2 linked regions of the Hoeflea algicola genome follow. The main gene of each other region encodes a partner of the protein of the gene in region 2 in a complex. Links are inferred from orthologs where the notes say so. Each region holds a gene or a part of one and is shown on either strand. Other genes may lie near its edges. The genes, in order: OEG84_RS21875 and tldD.

Region 1 (3,261 bases), 270 kb from region 2 along the record:
TATGCACGATGAAATAACGCATATGGGCATTGTCCACTGTCATCTGCGCCTTGGCCTTCCAGGCCTGGTGGGCAGTGGCATAGTTGGGATAGATGCCAACGATGTCGAGCGCGTTCAAATCCCTGAAATCCATTGAATCCAGATCCTTGAGCTCACCACCAAACACTAGGTGCAAAAGCTGCTTGTCTTCACTTTCTGCCATGGGAATACTCCACGTTCAAACGCTGCGGTCAGTCAGAGCGCGGTTTGCGTCAAAACCAGTGAAAGGTCAATGCCCGGCGGCGGGCTGGAAAGGCTCGAGCAATTGTGCAAGCTGGCCTTCGGACGCTGCCAGCATCAATGCGCGAGAAGGATCGGGGGCGTTGTAGCGCATGCGCGCGCCCTGCAGATCCACCAGCCGATGGCCGGTTTCGCCAAGCATGACATCGGCTGCGGCTAGGTCCCATTCATTCGAACTTGGCCGGATGTAGACGCCGTCGAAATCCCCTCGAGCCACGGCTGCCAGCCGAAGCGCCAGCGAGGGACCGCCCGGCACCTTGTCAACCGCGCCATCCGCTCCGGGACGCATGTGCTTGATGACGATGTCGGGCACCACGACCCGCAGCGGCGCGGCACCCTGCTCGCTGGTGTCGAATACGAGTTTCTTACCATTGAGAAAGGCACCTGCGCCAAGGCTCGCTTGCCAGACCTCACCGAGCGCCGGCGCCACCAGCACGCCGGCAACCGGCAGCCCGTCCTCGACAACGCCGATGCTGACGCACCACTCTTTGCGACCGGCGACATAGGCGCGGGTCCCGTCGATCGGGTCGACCACGAAAATCCGGCGGTGGGACAACCTGAGTTCGTTGTCCTCGGCCTCCTCGGACAACCAGCCATAGTCTGGCCGGGCGGCGAGCAGCGTTGTCTGAAGCAGCCTGTCGATTGCCACATCGGCTTCGCTGACCGGCGAGCGCCCCTCGTTCTTGTACCAGACGCCCGGATCCTTGCGGAAAAAGCGCATGGCGATCTCGGCGGCCTCGTGCGAGGCCTTCAGGATAAGTCCGAGGTCTTCGGCGTAGGGGTCAATCACCGGCAAGCGTCATGCCTTCCACGGCTATGGTCGGGGCCGCGACCGAGAACTTGGTGTCGATGTCGTCGGCCAGCGTCATGCGCTTGAACATGTCCTTGAGATTGGAAGCAATCGTGACTTCCGATACCGGGAAACTGATTTCACCATTCTCGATCCAGAAACCGGATGCGCCGCGGCTATATTCGCCGGTAATCGCGTTGACACCCTGACCGATGAGTTCGGTGACATAAAAGCCGGTGCCGACCGAGGCGATCAGTTGCTCGCGGGTCTGCTCTCCGGGAGAGACAATCACATTGGTCGACGATGGCGAAACCCCGCCGCCGCGACTGGCGCGGCCATTGCTGGTAAGGCCGAGTTCCCGGGCCACGGCGGTCGTCAGGTACCACTGTCTGAGAACCCCATCCTCGACCATGGTCAGCGCACCCATCGACACGCCTTCGCCGTCAAACGGGCGCGACCCCGGCCCACGGCGGATGAAGGGATCATCTATCAGGGTGAGCCCCGGTATTGCTACCTGCTGGTCCATCATGTCCTTGAGGAAACTGGTCTTGCGGGCAACCGAGGCGCCATTGATGGCCGACACCAGGTGGCCGATCAGCCCGCGCGAGACGCGCGGATCAAACACCACATTGATATTGGATCCGGTCTTGACCTTGCGCGGATTGACACGGGCGACGACCCGCTCACCGGCGTTGCGACCAATGAGTTCGGGCGCATCGAGGTCCCCATAGAAAACGCGACTGTCAAAATCATAGTCGCGCTCCATCTTCACGCCCTCGCCGGCGATGACGCTGACGGAGTGGGAAAAGCCCGAGCGCTCGAAGGCACCGGAAAAATCGTGCGAGGTGGCCAGCACCATGCCAAACAGGCCCGCGCCGGCGCCAGCTCCCACGGAACTGCTCACACCCGGAACCTCCAGTGCCGCGGCTTCAGCCTTCTTGGCGGCGTCTATCAAGGCTTCTGCCGGTGGCTCGGTCGGATCGAACAGATCAAGATCGGGCCAATCGCTGGCCAGCATGTCGGCATCGGCGAGGCAGGCGTGCGGATCTTCCGGCGAGACCTGCGCCATGGCCACCGCACGCGCAGCAAGGGCAGCCTCATCGGCGTTCTGGCCGGCATGCACCGTGGCCACTTTCTGGCCGACAAACACCCGAAGGCTGAAGGCGTCGGATTCAGACGATTCGGTGTTTTCCACCTGACCGTTGCGCACCGAGGCCGATCGCGAGCGGCGGCGCACCACCAGCGCGTCGGCCTGGTCGGCGCCAGCGCTGCGGGCGTGGCTGATCAGGCGCTCGGCGGTTGCCAGCAGTCCTTCGGATTGATTTGTTTCGCTCATGATTTTTCGCCTTTCACTTGGCTCTCATGTATTGTCCCGAGGGTCAAGCATCAAGCCCGACCTGTTCGGGATGACCTTGTCTCTCGTCTGGAACCAATGATGGAGCGCCATGAATGGCCGTAGCCGAAGTGAGCCTATACACGCAGGGTCTTGTTCTGTTGTGCGGGGCAATCGTTGCCGCGCCGCTGTTCAAGAAACTCGGCCTTGGCACCGTGCTGGGTTATCTTGCCGCCGGAATCGTCATCGGGCCGCTGCTTCGGATAATTACTGACGGCGAGGAAATTCTCCATTTCGCCGAACTCGGCGTGGTGCTGCTGCTGTTTGTCATCGGGCTCGAGCTCAAGCCGTCACGGCTCTGGCAATTGCGCCGCGATATTTTCGGCCTCGGGCTTGTTCAGGTGCTGTTTTCGGCGCTGCTGCTCGCCGCCGCCGCGGTGGCGTTGGCCGGACAAGCCTGGGCCGCCGCCGTCATCATCGGCTTTGGACTGGCATTGTCATCAACCGCTTTCGGAATCCAGATTCTTGATGAACGCGGAGACCTCAACACCCGCTATGGCCAGCAATCGTTTTCGATCCTGCTGTTCCAGGATCTGGCGATCGTGCCAATCCTGGCACTGGTGCCACTGCTTGCGCATGCCCCGGACAATGGCGGCGGCTCGATCATCTCCGATATTGCGATCACGGTTGGCGCTATCGTGGCACTGCTTGTTGCCGGCCGTTACCTGCTCAATCCGCTGTTTCAACTGATCGCCGGAACCGGCGCCAAGGAAGCGATGATCGCGGCTGCACTGTTCGTGGTGCTCGGGGCTGCAATGCTGATGCAATTCGCCGGCCTGTCGATGGCGATGGGCGCGTT
Region 2 (3,240 bases):
AATCGCCGTAGGGATAAGCCAGCGTTGTCGGGGATGTGCCGGTTATCATCGCAACCCTTTGTGCTGACTGGGTGATCTCCGCCATCATTCGATCGGCTTGCAAATGCGCCAGATTGACATGGGCAATGGTGTGAGCGCCAAGCCGTGCAAGCGGGGTCTCGGCAAGCGCGCGTAGTTCCTGCTCGTTCATTACTTCGCGGTCGACTATGCCTGTCGGACAGATGCCCTCTGCCCGAGCCAGATTGTCGAGTTGGGCGATTATCTCATCCTGATGGGCACAGGCCAGCGCCTTGTGCAGCCGGTCGAATGCCGCGTATTTCTCCAACAGGGTCCGTGTCCGAAGCGAGATTTCACCCTTGCCGAAGTCGAAGGTGAATTGGTCAAGGCTGCCAATCAGTTGTTCCGCCGTCTCCCACCAGATCGAGTGGGTGCGGTCAACAAAGCCACCCGAGATGAATATCGTGTAGGGAACGCCATGTTCCTCAAACACCGGGCGCGCGAACCGGTCGTTGTCGCGATATCCGTCATCCAGGGTAAAAACCATCGCCGGGCCGGGAGGATTGGGCTGCGCGAGAAATTCCGGTAGGTCCTCGAGAGCCACGGGAACATGGCCGTCGGCCTTCAGTTTGGTGATGCTCTGGTCGAGAAATTCGGGCGTGATGGTCAGGTGCGCAACCGGATCAAAGTGTTTTTCGATAGCCGGCCGTACGTGATGCAGGGTGAAAATCGCTCCCAACCCGCGGGCTGTCGGCATCAGTCCCGATTTTGCCAGCAGGGACACGGCCTCAAGCCCGCCCTGGATGGCGGCACGCTTGACCATGCGACGTGCGGCGACTGTATTCGGACCGTGCATAAACCGTTCCCGGGCGCTGAATGCGCTTACGAAGTCAGCTTAATAGCAGTCCTGACTTAACCGATGTTGAATCGAGCGCGCGTTTTTTCGCAATGCCGGTTCTTGCCGCCAGTCATCGCCGTCTTCAGGCCGTATTTCGTGGTCAGTTATCGCGTGACACTGCCTCATTAGCGGTCAGGTCTGGGTGCCACCGATGGTCATCGCGTTCATCAGCAAGTGCGGTTGCCCGACACCCACTGGAACGCTCTGGCCACCCTTGCCGCACATGCCGATGCCGGTATCGAGAGCGGAATCATCGCCGACCATGGAGATCCGCTGCATGGCTTCCGGACCGTTGCCGATCAGCATAGCCCCCGTGACCGGCGCGCCGATCTTGCCGTCCTCGATCATGTAGGCTTCGGTGCAACCGAAAACGAACTTGCCCGACGTGATGTCCACCTGGCCGCCACCGAAGGACACCGCGTAAAGACCTTTCTTCACCGAAGCGATCATCTCTGCGGGGCTCCTGTCCCCAGACAGCATATAGGTATTGGTCATGCGCGGCATCGGTTGGTGAGCGTAGGACTGGCGACGCCCGTTGCCGGTGGCTTTCATGCCCATCAGCCGTGCGTTCTGGCGGTCCTGCATGTAGCCAACCAGAATACCGTCCTCAATCAGTACATTATAGCCCGAAGGCGTGCCTTCATCATCCACCGATAGCGAGCCTCGGCGGCCCTCAAGGGTCCCGTCATCGACCACGGTGACGCCCTTCGACGCCACCCGCTCGCCGAGAAGGCCGGCAAAGGCCGAGGTTTTCTTGCGGTTGAAATCACCTTCGAGACCATGCCCGACGGCTTCGTGCAGCATCACCCCTGGCCAACCCGCGCCAAGCACCACATCCAGCGTTCCCGCAGGTGCCGGGATTGCGTCAAGATTGACCAGCGCCTGGCGCAAGGCCTCGTCGGCGCCGTGCCGCCAGCTTTGTTCGGTCAGAAAATCACCGAACAGCTTGCGTCCGCCCATGCCGTAGGAGCCGTTTTCCTGCCGGTCACCAACCCCGGCAACCACCGAAATATTGAGCCGCGTCATCGGCCGCACATCGCGCACGCGGTGACCATCGGCGCGCAGGATCTCGACAACCTGCCAATTGGCGGCGATCGAGACCGACACCTGGCGCACGCGTTCGTCCTTGCCGCGAAGGTAGGCGTCGATGCTCTGCAGCAGTTTCACCTTTTCTTCAAAGCCGGGTGCTGAGAGCGGGTTCTGTGCCGTGTAAAGCAGCTTGTTGGTGCGTTGCGGGGCGGCAGAATAGGTGCCGTTGGCGCCATGGGTAACGGCGGACACCGCGTCGGCAGCCCTCAACAGGGCTGCTTCCGAGAGCTCGCCCGAGTGCGCATAGCCCGAGCTTTCGCCCAGAACCGAGCGCAGGCCGAATCCGCGATCGGTCGAATAGTTGCCGGATTTCAGCTTGCCATTGTCAAACAGCAGCGATTCGCTTTCCTCGTATTCGAGATAGAGCTCGCCGTCGTCAGCGCCCCTCAATGCGTTGGCGACGATTCGCTCCAGTTTTGCTTCCGAGACGTCGAATTGGCTGGTGAGCGCGTCCTGCATGACAATGTCCATTTCTGATCGAATCCTGATCCTGTATATAGGTAATCTCGCAGCGATTGGAACACAGCGGCGCGTCTGCTGCCGGAGGGAGAGCGTCGATGGACAAGATCACCGTGGAAAACGTCAACCAGCCAGGCAAATCGTCACGAGTCGACGCCACCAAATATCTGGCCATGTGCGAGGCCATCGAAACAGTTCTGAAAAACGCCGATACGCCGATGACCTATGCACAGATCAAGCAGGCCATTTTGCCGATTCTGCCGCAGCAGCTGTTTCCAGCCGGAGCAACAGCCGGCTGGTGGATCAAGGTGGTTCAGCTTGATCTCGAAGCAAAGGGTAATCTGGCGCGGACGTCCTACAAGCCCTTGCGGTTTCATCTTACCGGCAGCGGGGCAGGGGACTGAGATCGCACCTTTGTCCAGGCAGTCAGCCAGTTGGCTGGTTCACGGAAGCGCGGCGTAGCCTTCTGTGAAGCCCGCGAGATCGACCGGGATGCCGATACCTTCTTCTGGAGTCTGGAACACGATGAAGGTTGCCGTAGTGCCGCCGCGCAACGTGGTCAGCAGCGTATCGTCGAGAATCACCTCGGCGTAACAGCCGTCGGAGAAGCACCGCACGAAATAGGCACGCCCGATATCCTTGCCATCGACATTGAGGCCGAGGCCGGAGGGCAGCAGCACACCAAGTGGTGCCAGCACCCTGAGAATGCGCGCCTGCTGGTCGGCTGTCTTTAGCACCACCACTGACAGACCGACTTCGGGCCGATCATCGGCGATGACATTCTGCATCAGCGCGCA

Evidence for each region.
Region 1: the proteins of tldD (region 2) and OEG84_RS21875 are in contact, whole or in part, in a solved structure (PDB 5NJ9), measured with the Escherichia coli proteins. The link is inferred for Hoeflea algicola from one-to-one orthologs.

Annotation. Positions count from the first base shown.
Region 1 is NZ_JAOVZR010000001.1:4,509,044-4,512,304, reverse strand. The notes cover bases 234-3,173. They hold OEG84_RS21875 (TldD/PmbA family protein), read right to left. Parts: upstream 2,406-3,173; coding sequence 1,062-2,405; downstream 234-1,061. Other genes in these bases: OEG84_RS21870 (monovalent cation:proton antiporter-2 (CPA2) family protein), read left to right, coding at 2,519-3,173; OEG84_RS21880 (3'(2'),5'-bisphosphate nucleotidase CysQ), read right to left, coding at 269-1,069. Also shown: OEG84_RS21885 (DUF4170 domain-containing protein), read right to left, coding at 1-202; more of OEG84_RS21870, read left to right, coding at 3,174-3,261.
Region 2 is NZ_JAOVZR010000001.1:4,782,585-4,785,824, forward strand. What follows is about bases 236-3,154. They hold tldD (metalloprotease TldD), read right to left. Parts: upstream 2,444-3,154; coding sequence 1,028-2,443; downstream 236-1,027. Other genes in these bases: OEG84_RS23160 (polysaccharide deacetylase family protein), read right to left, coding at 236-853; OEG84_RS23170 (DUF6958 family protein), read left to right, coding at 2,542-2,847; OEG84_RS23175 (invasion associated locus B family protein), read right to left, coding at 2,887-3,154. Outside these bases: more of OEG84_RS23160, read right to left, coding at 1-235; more of OEG84_RS23175, read right to left, coding at 3,155-3,240. UniProt on the Escherichia coli protein: Metalloprotease involved in CcdA degradation. Suppresses the inhibitory activity of the carbon storage regulator (CsrA).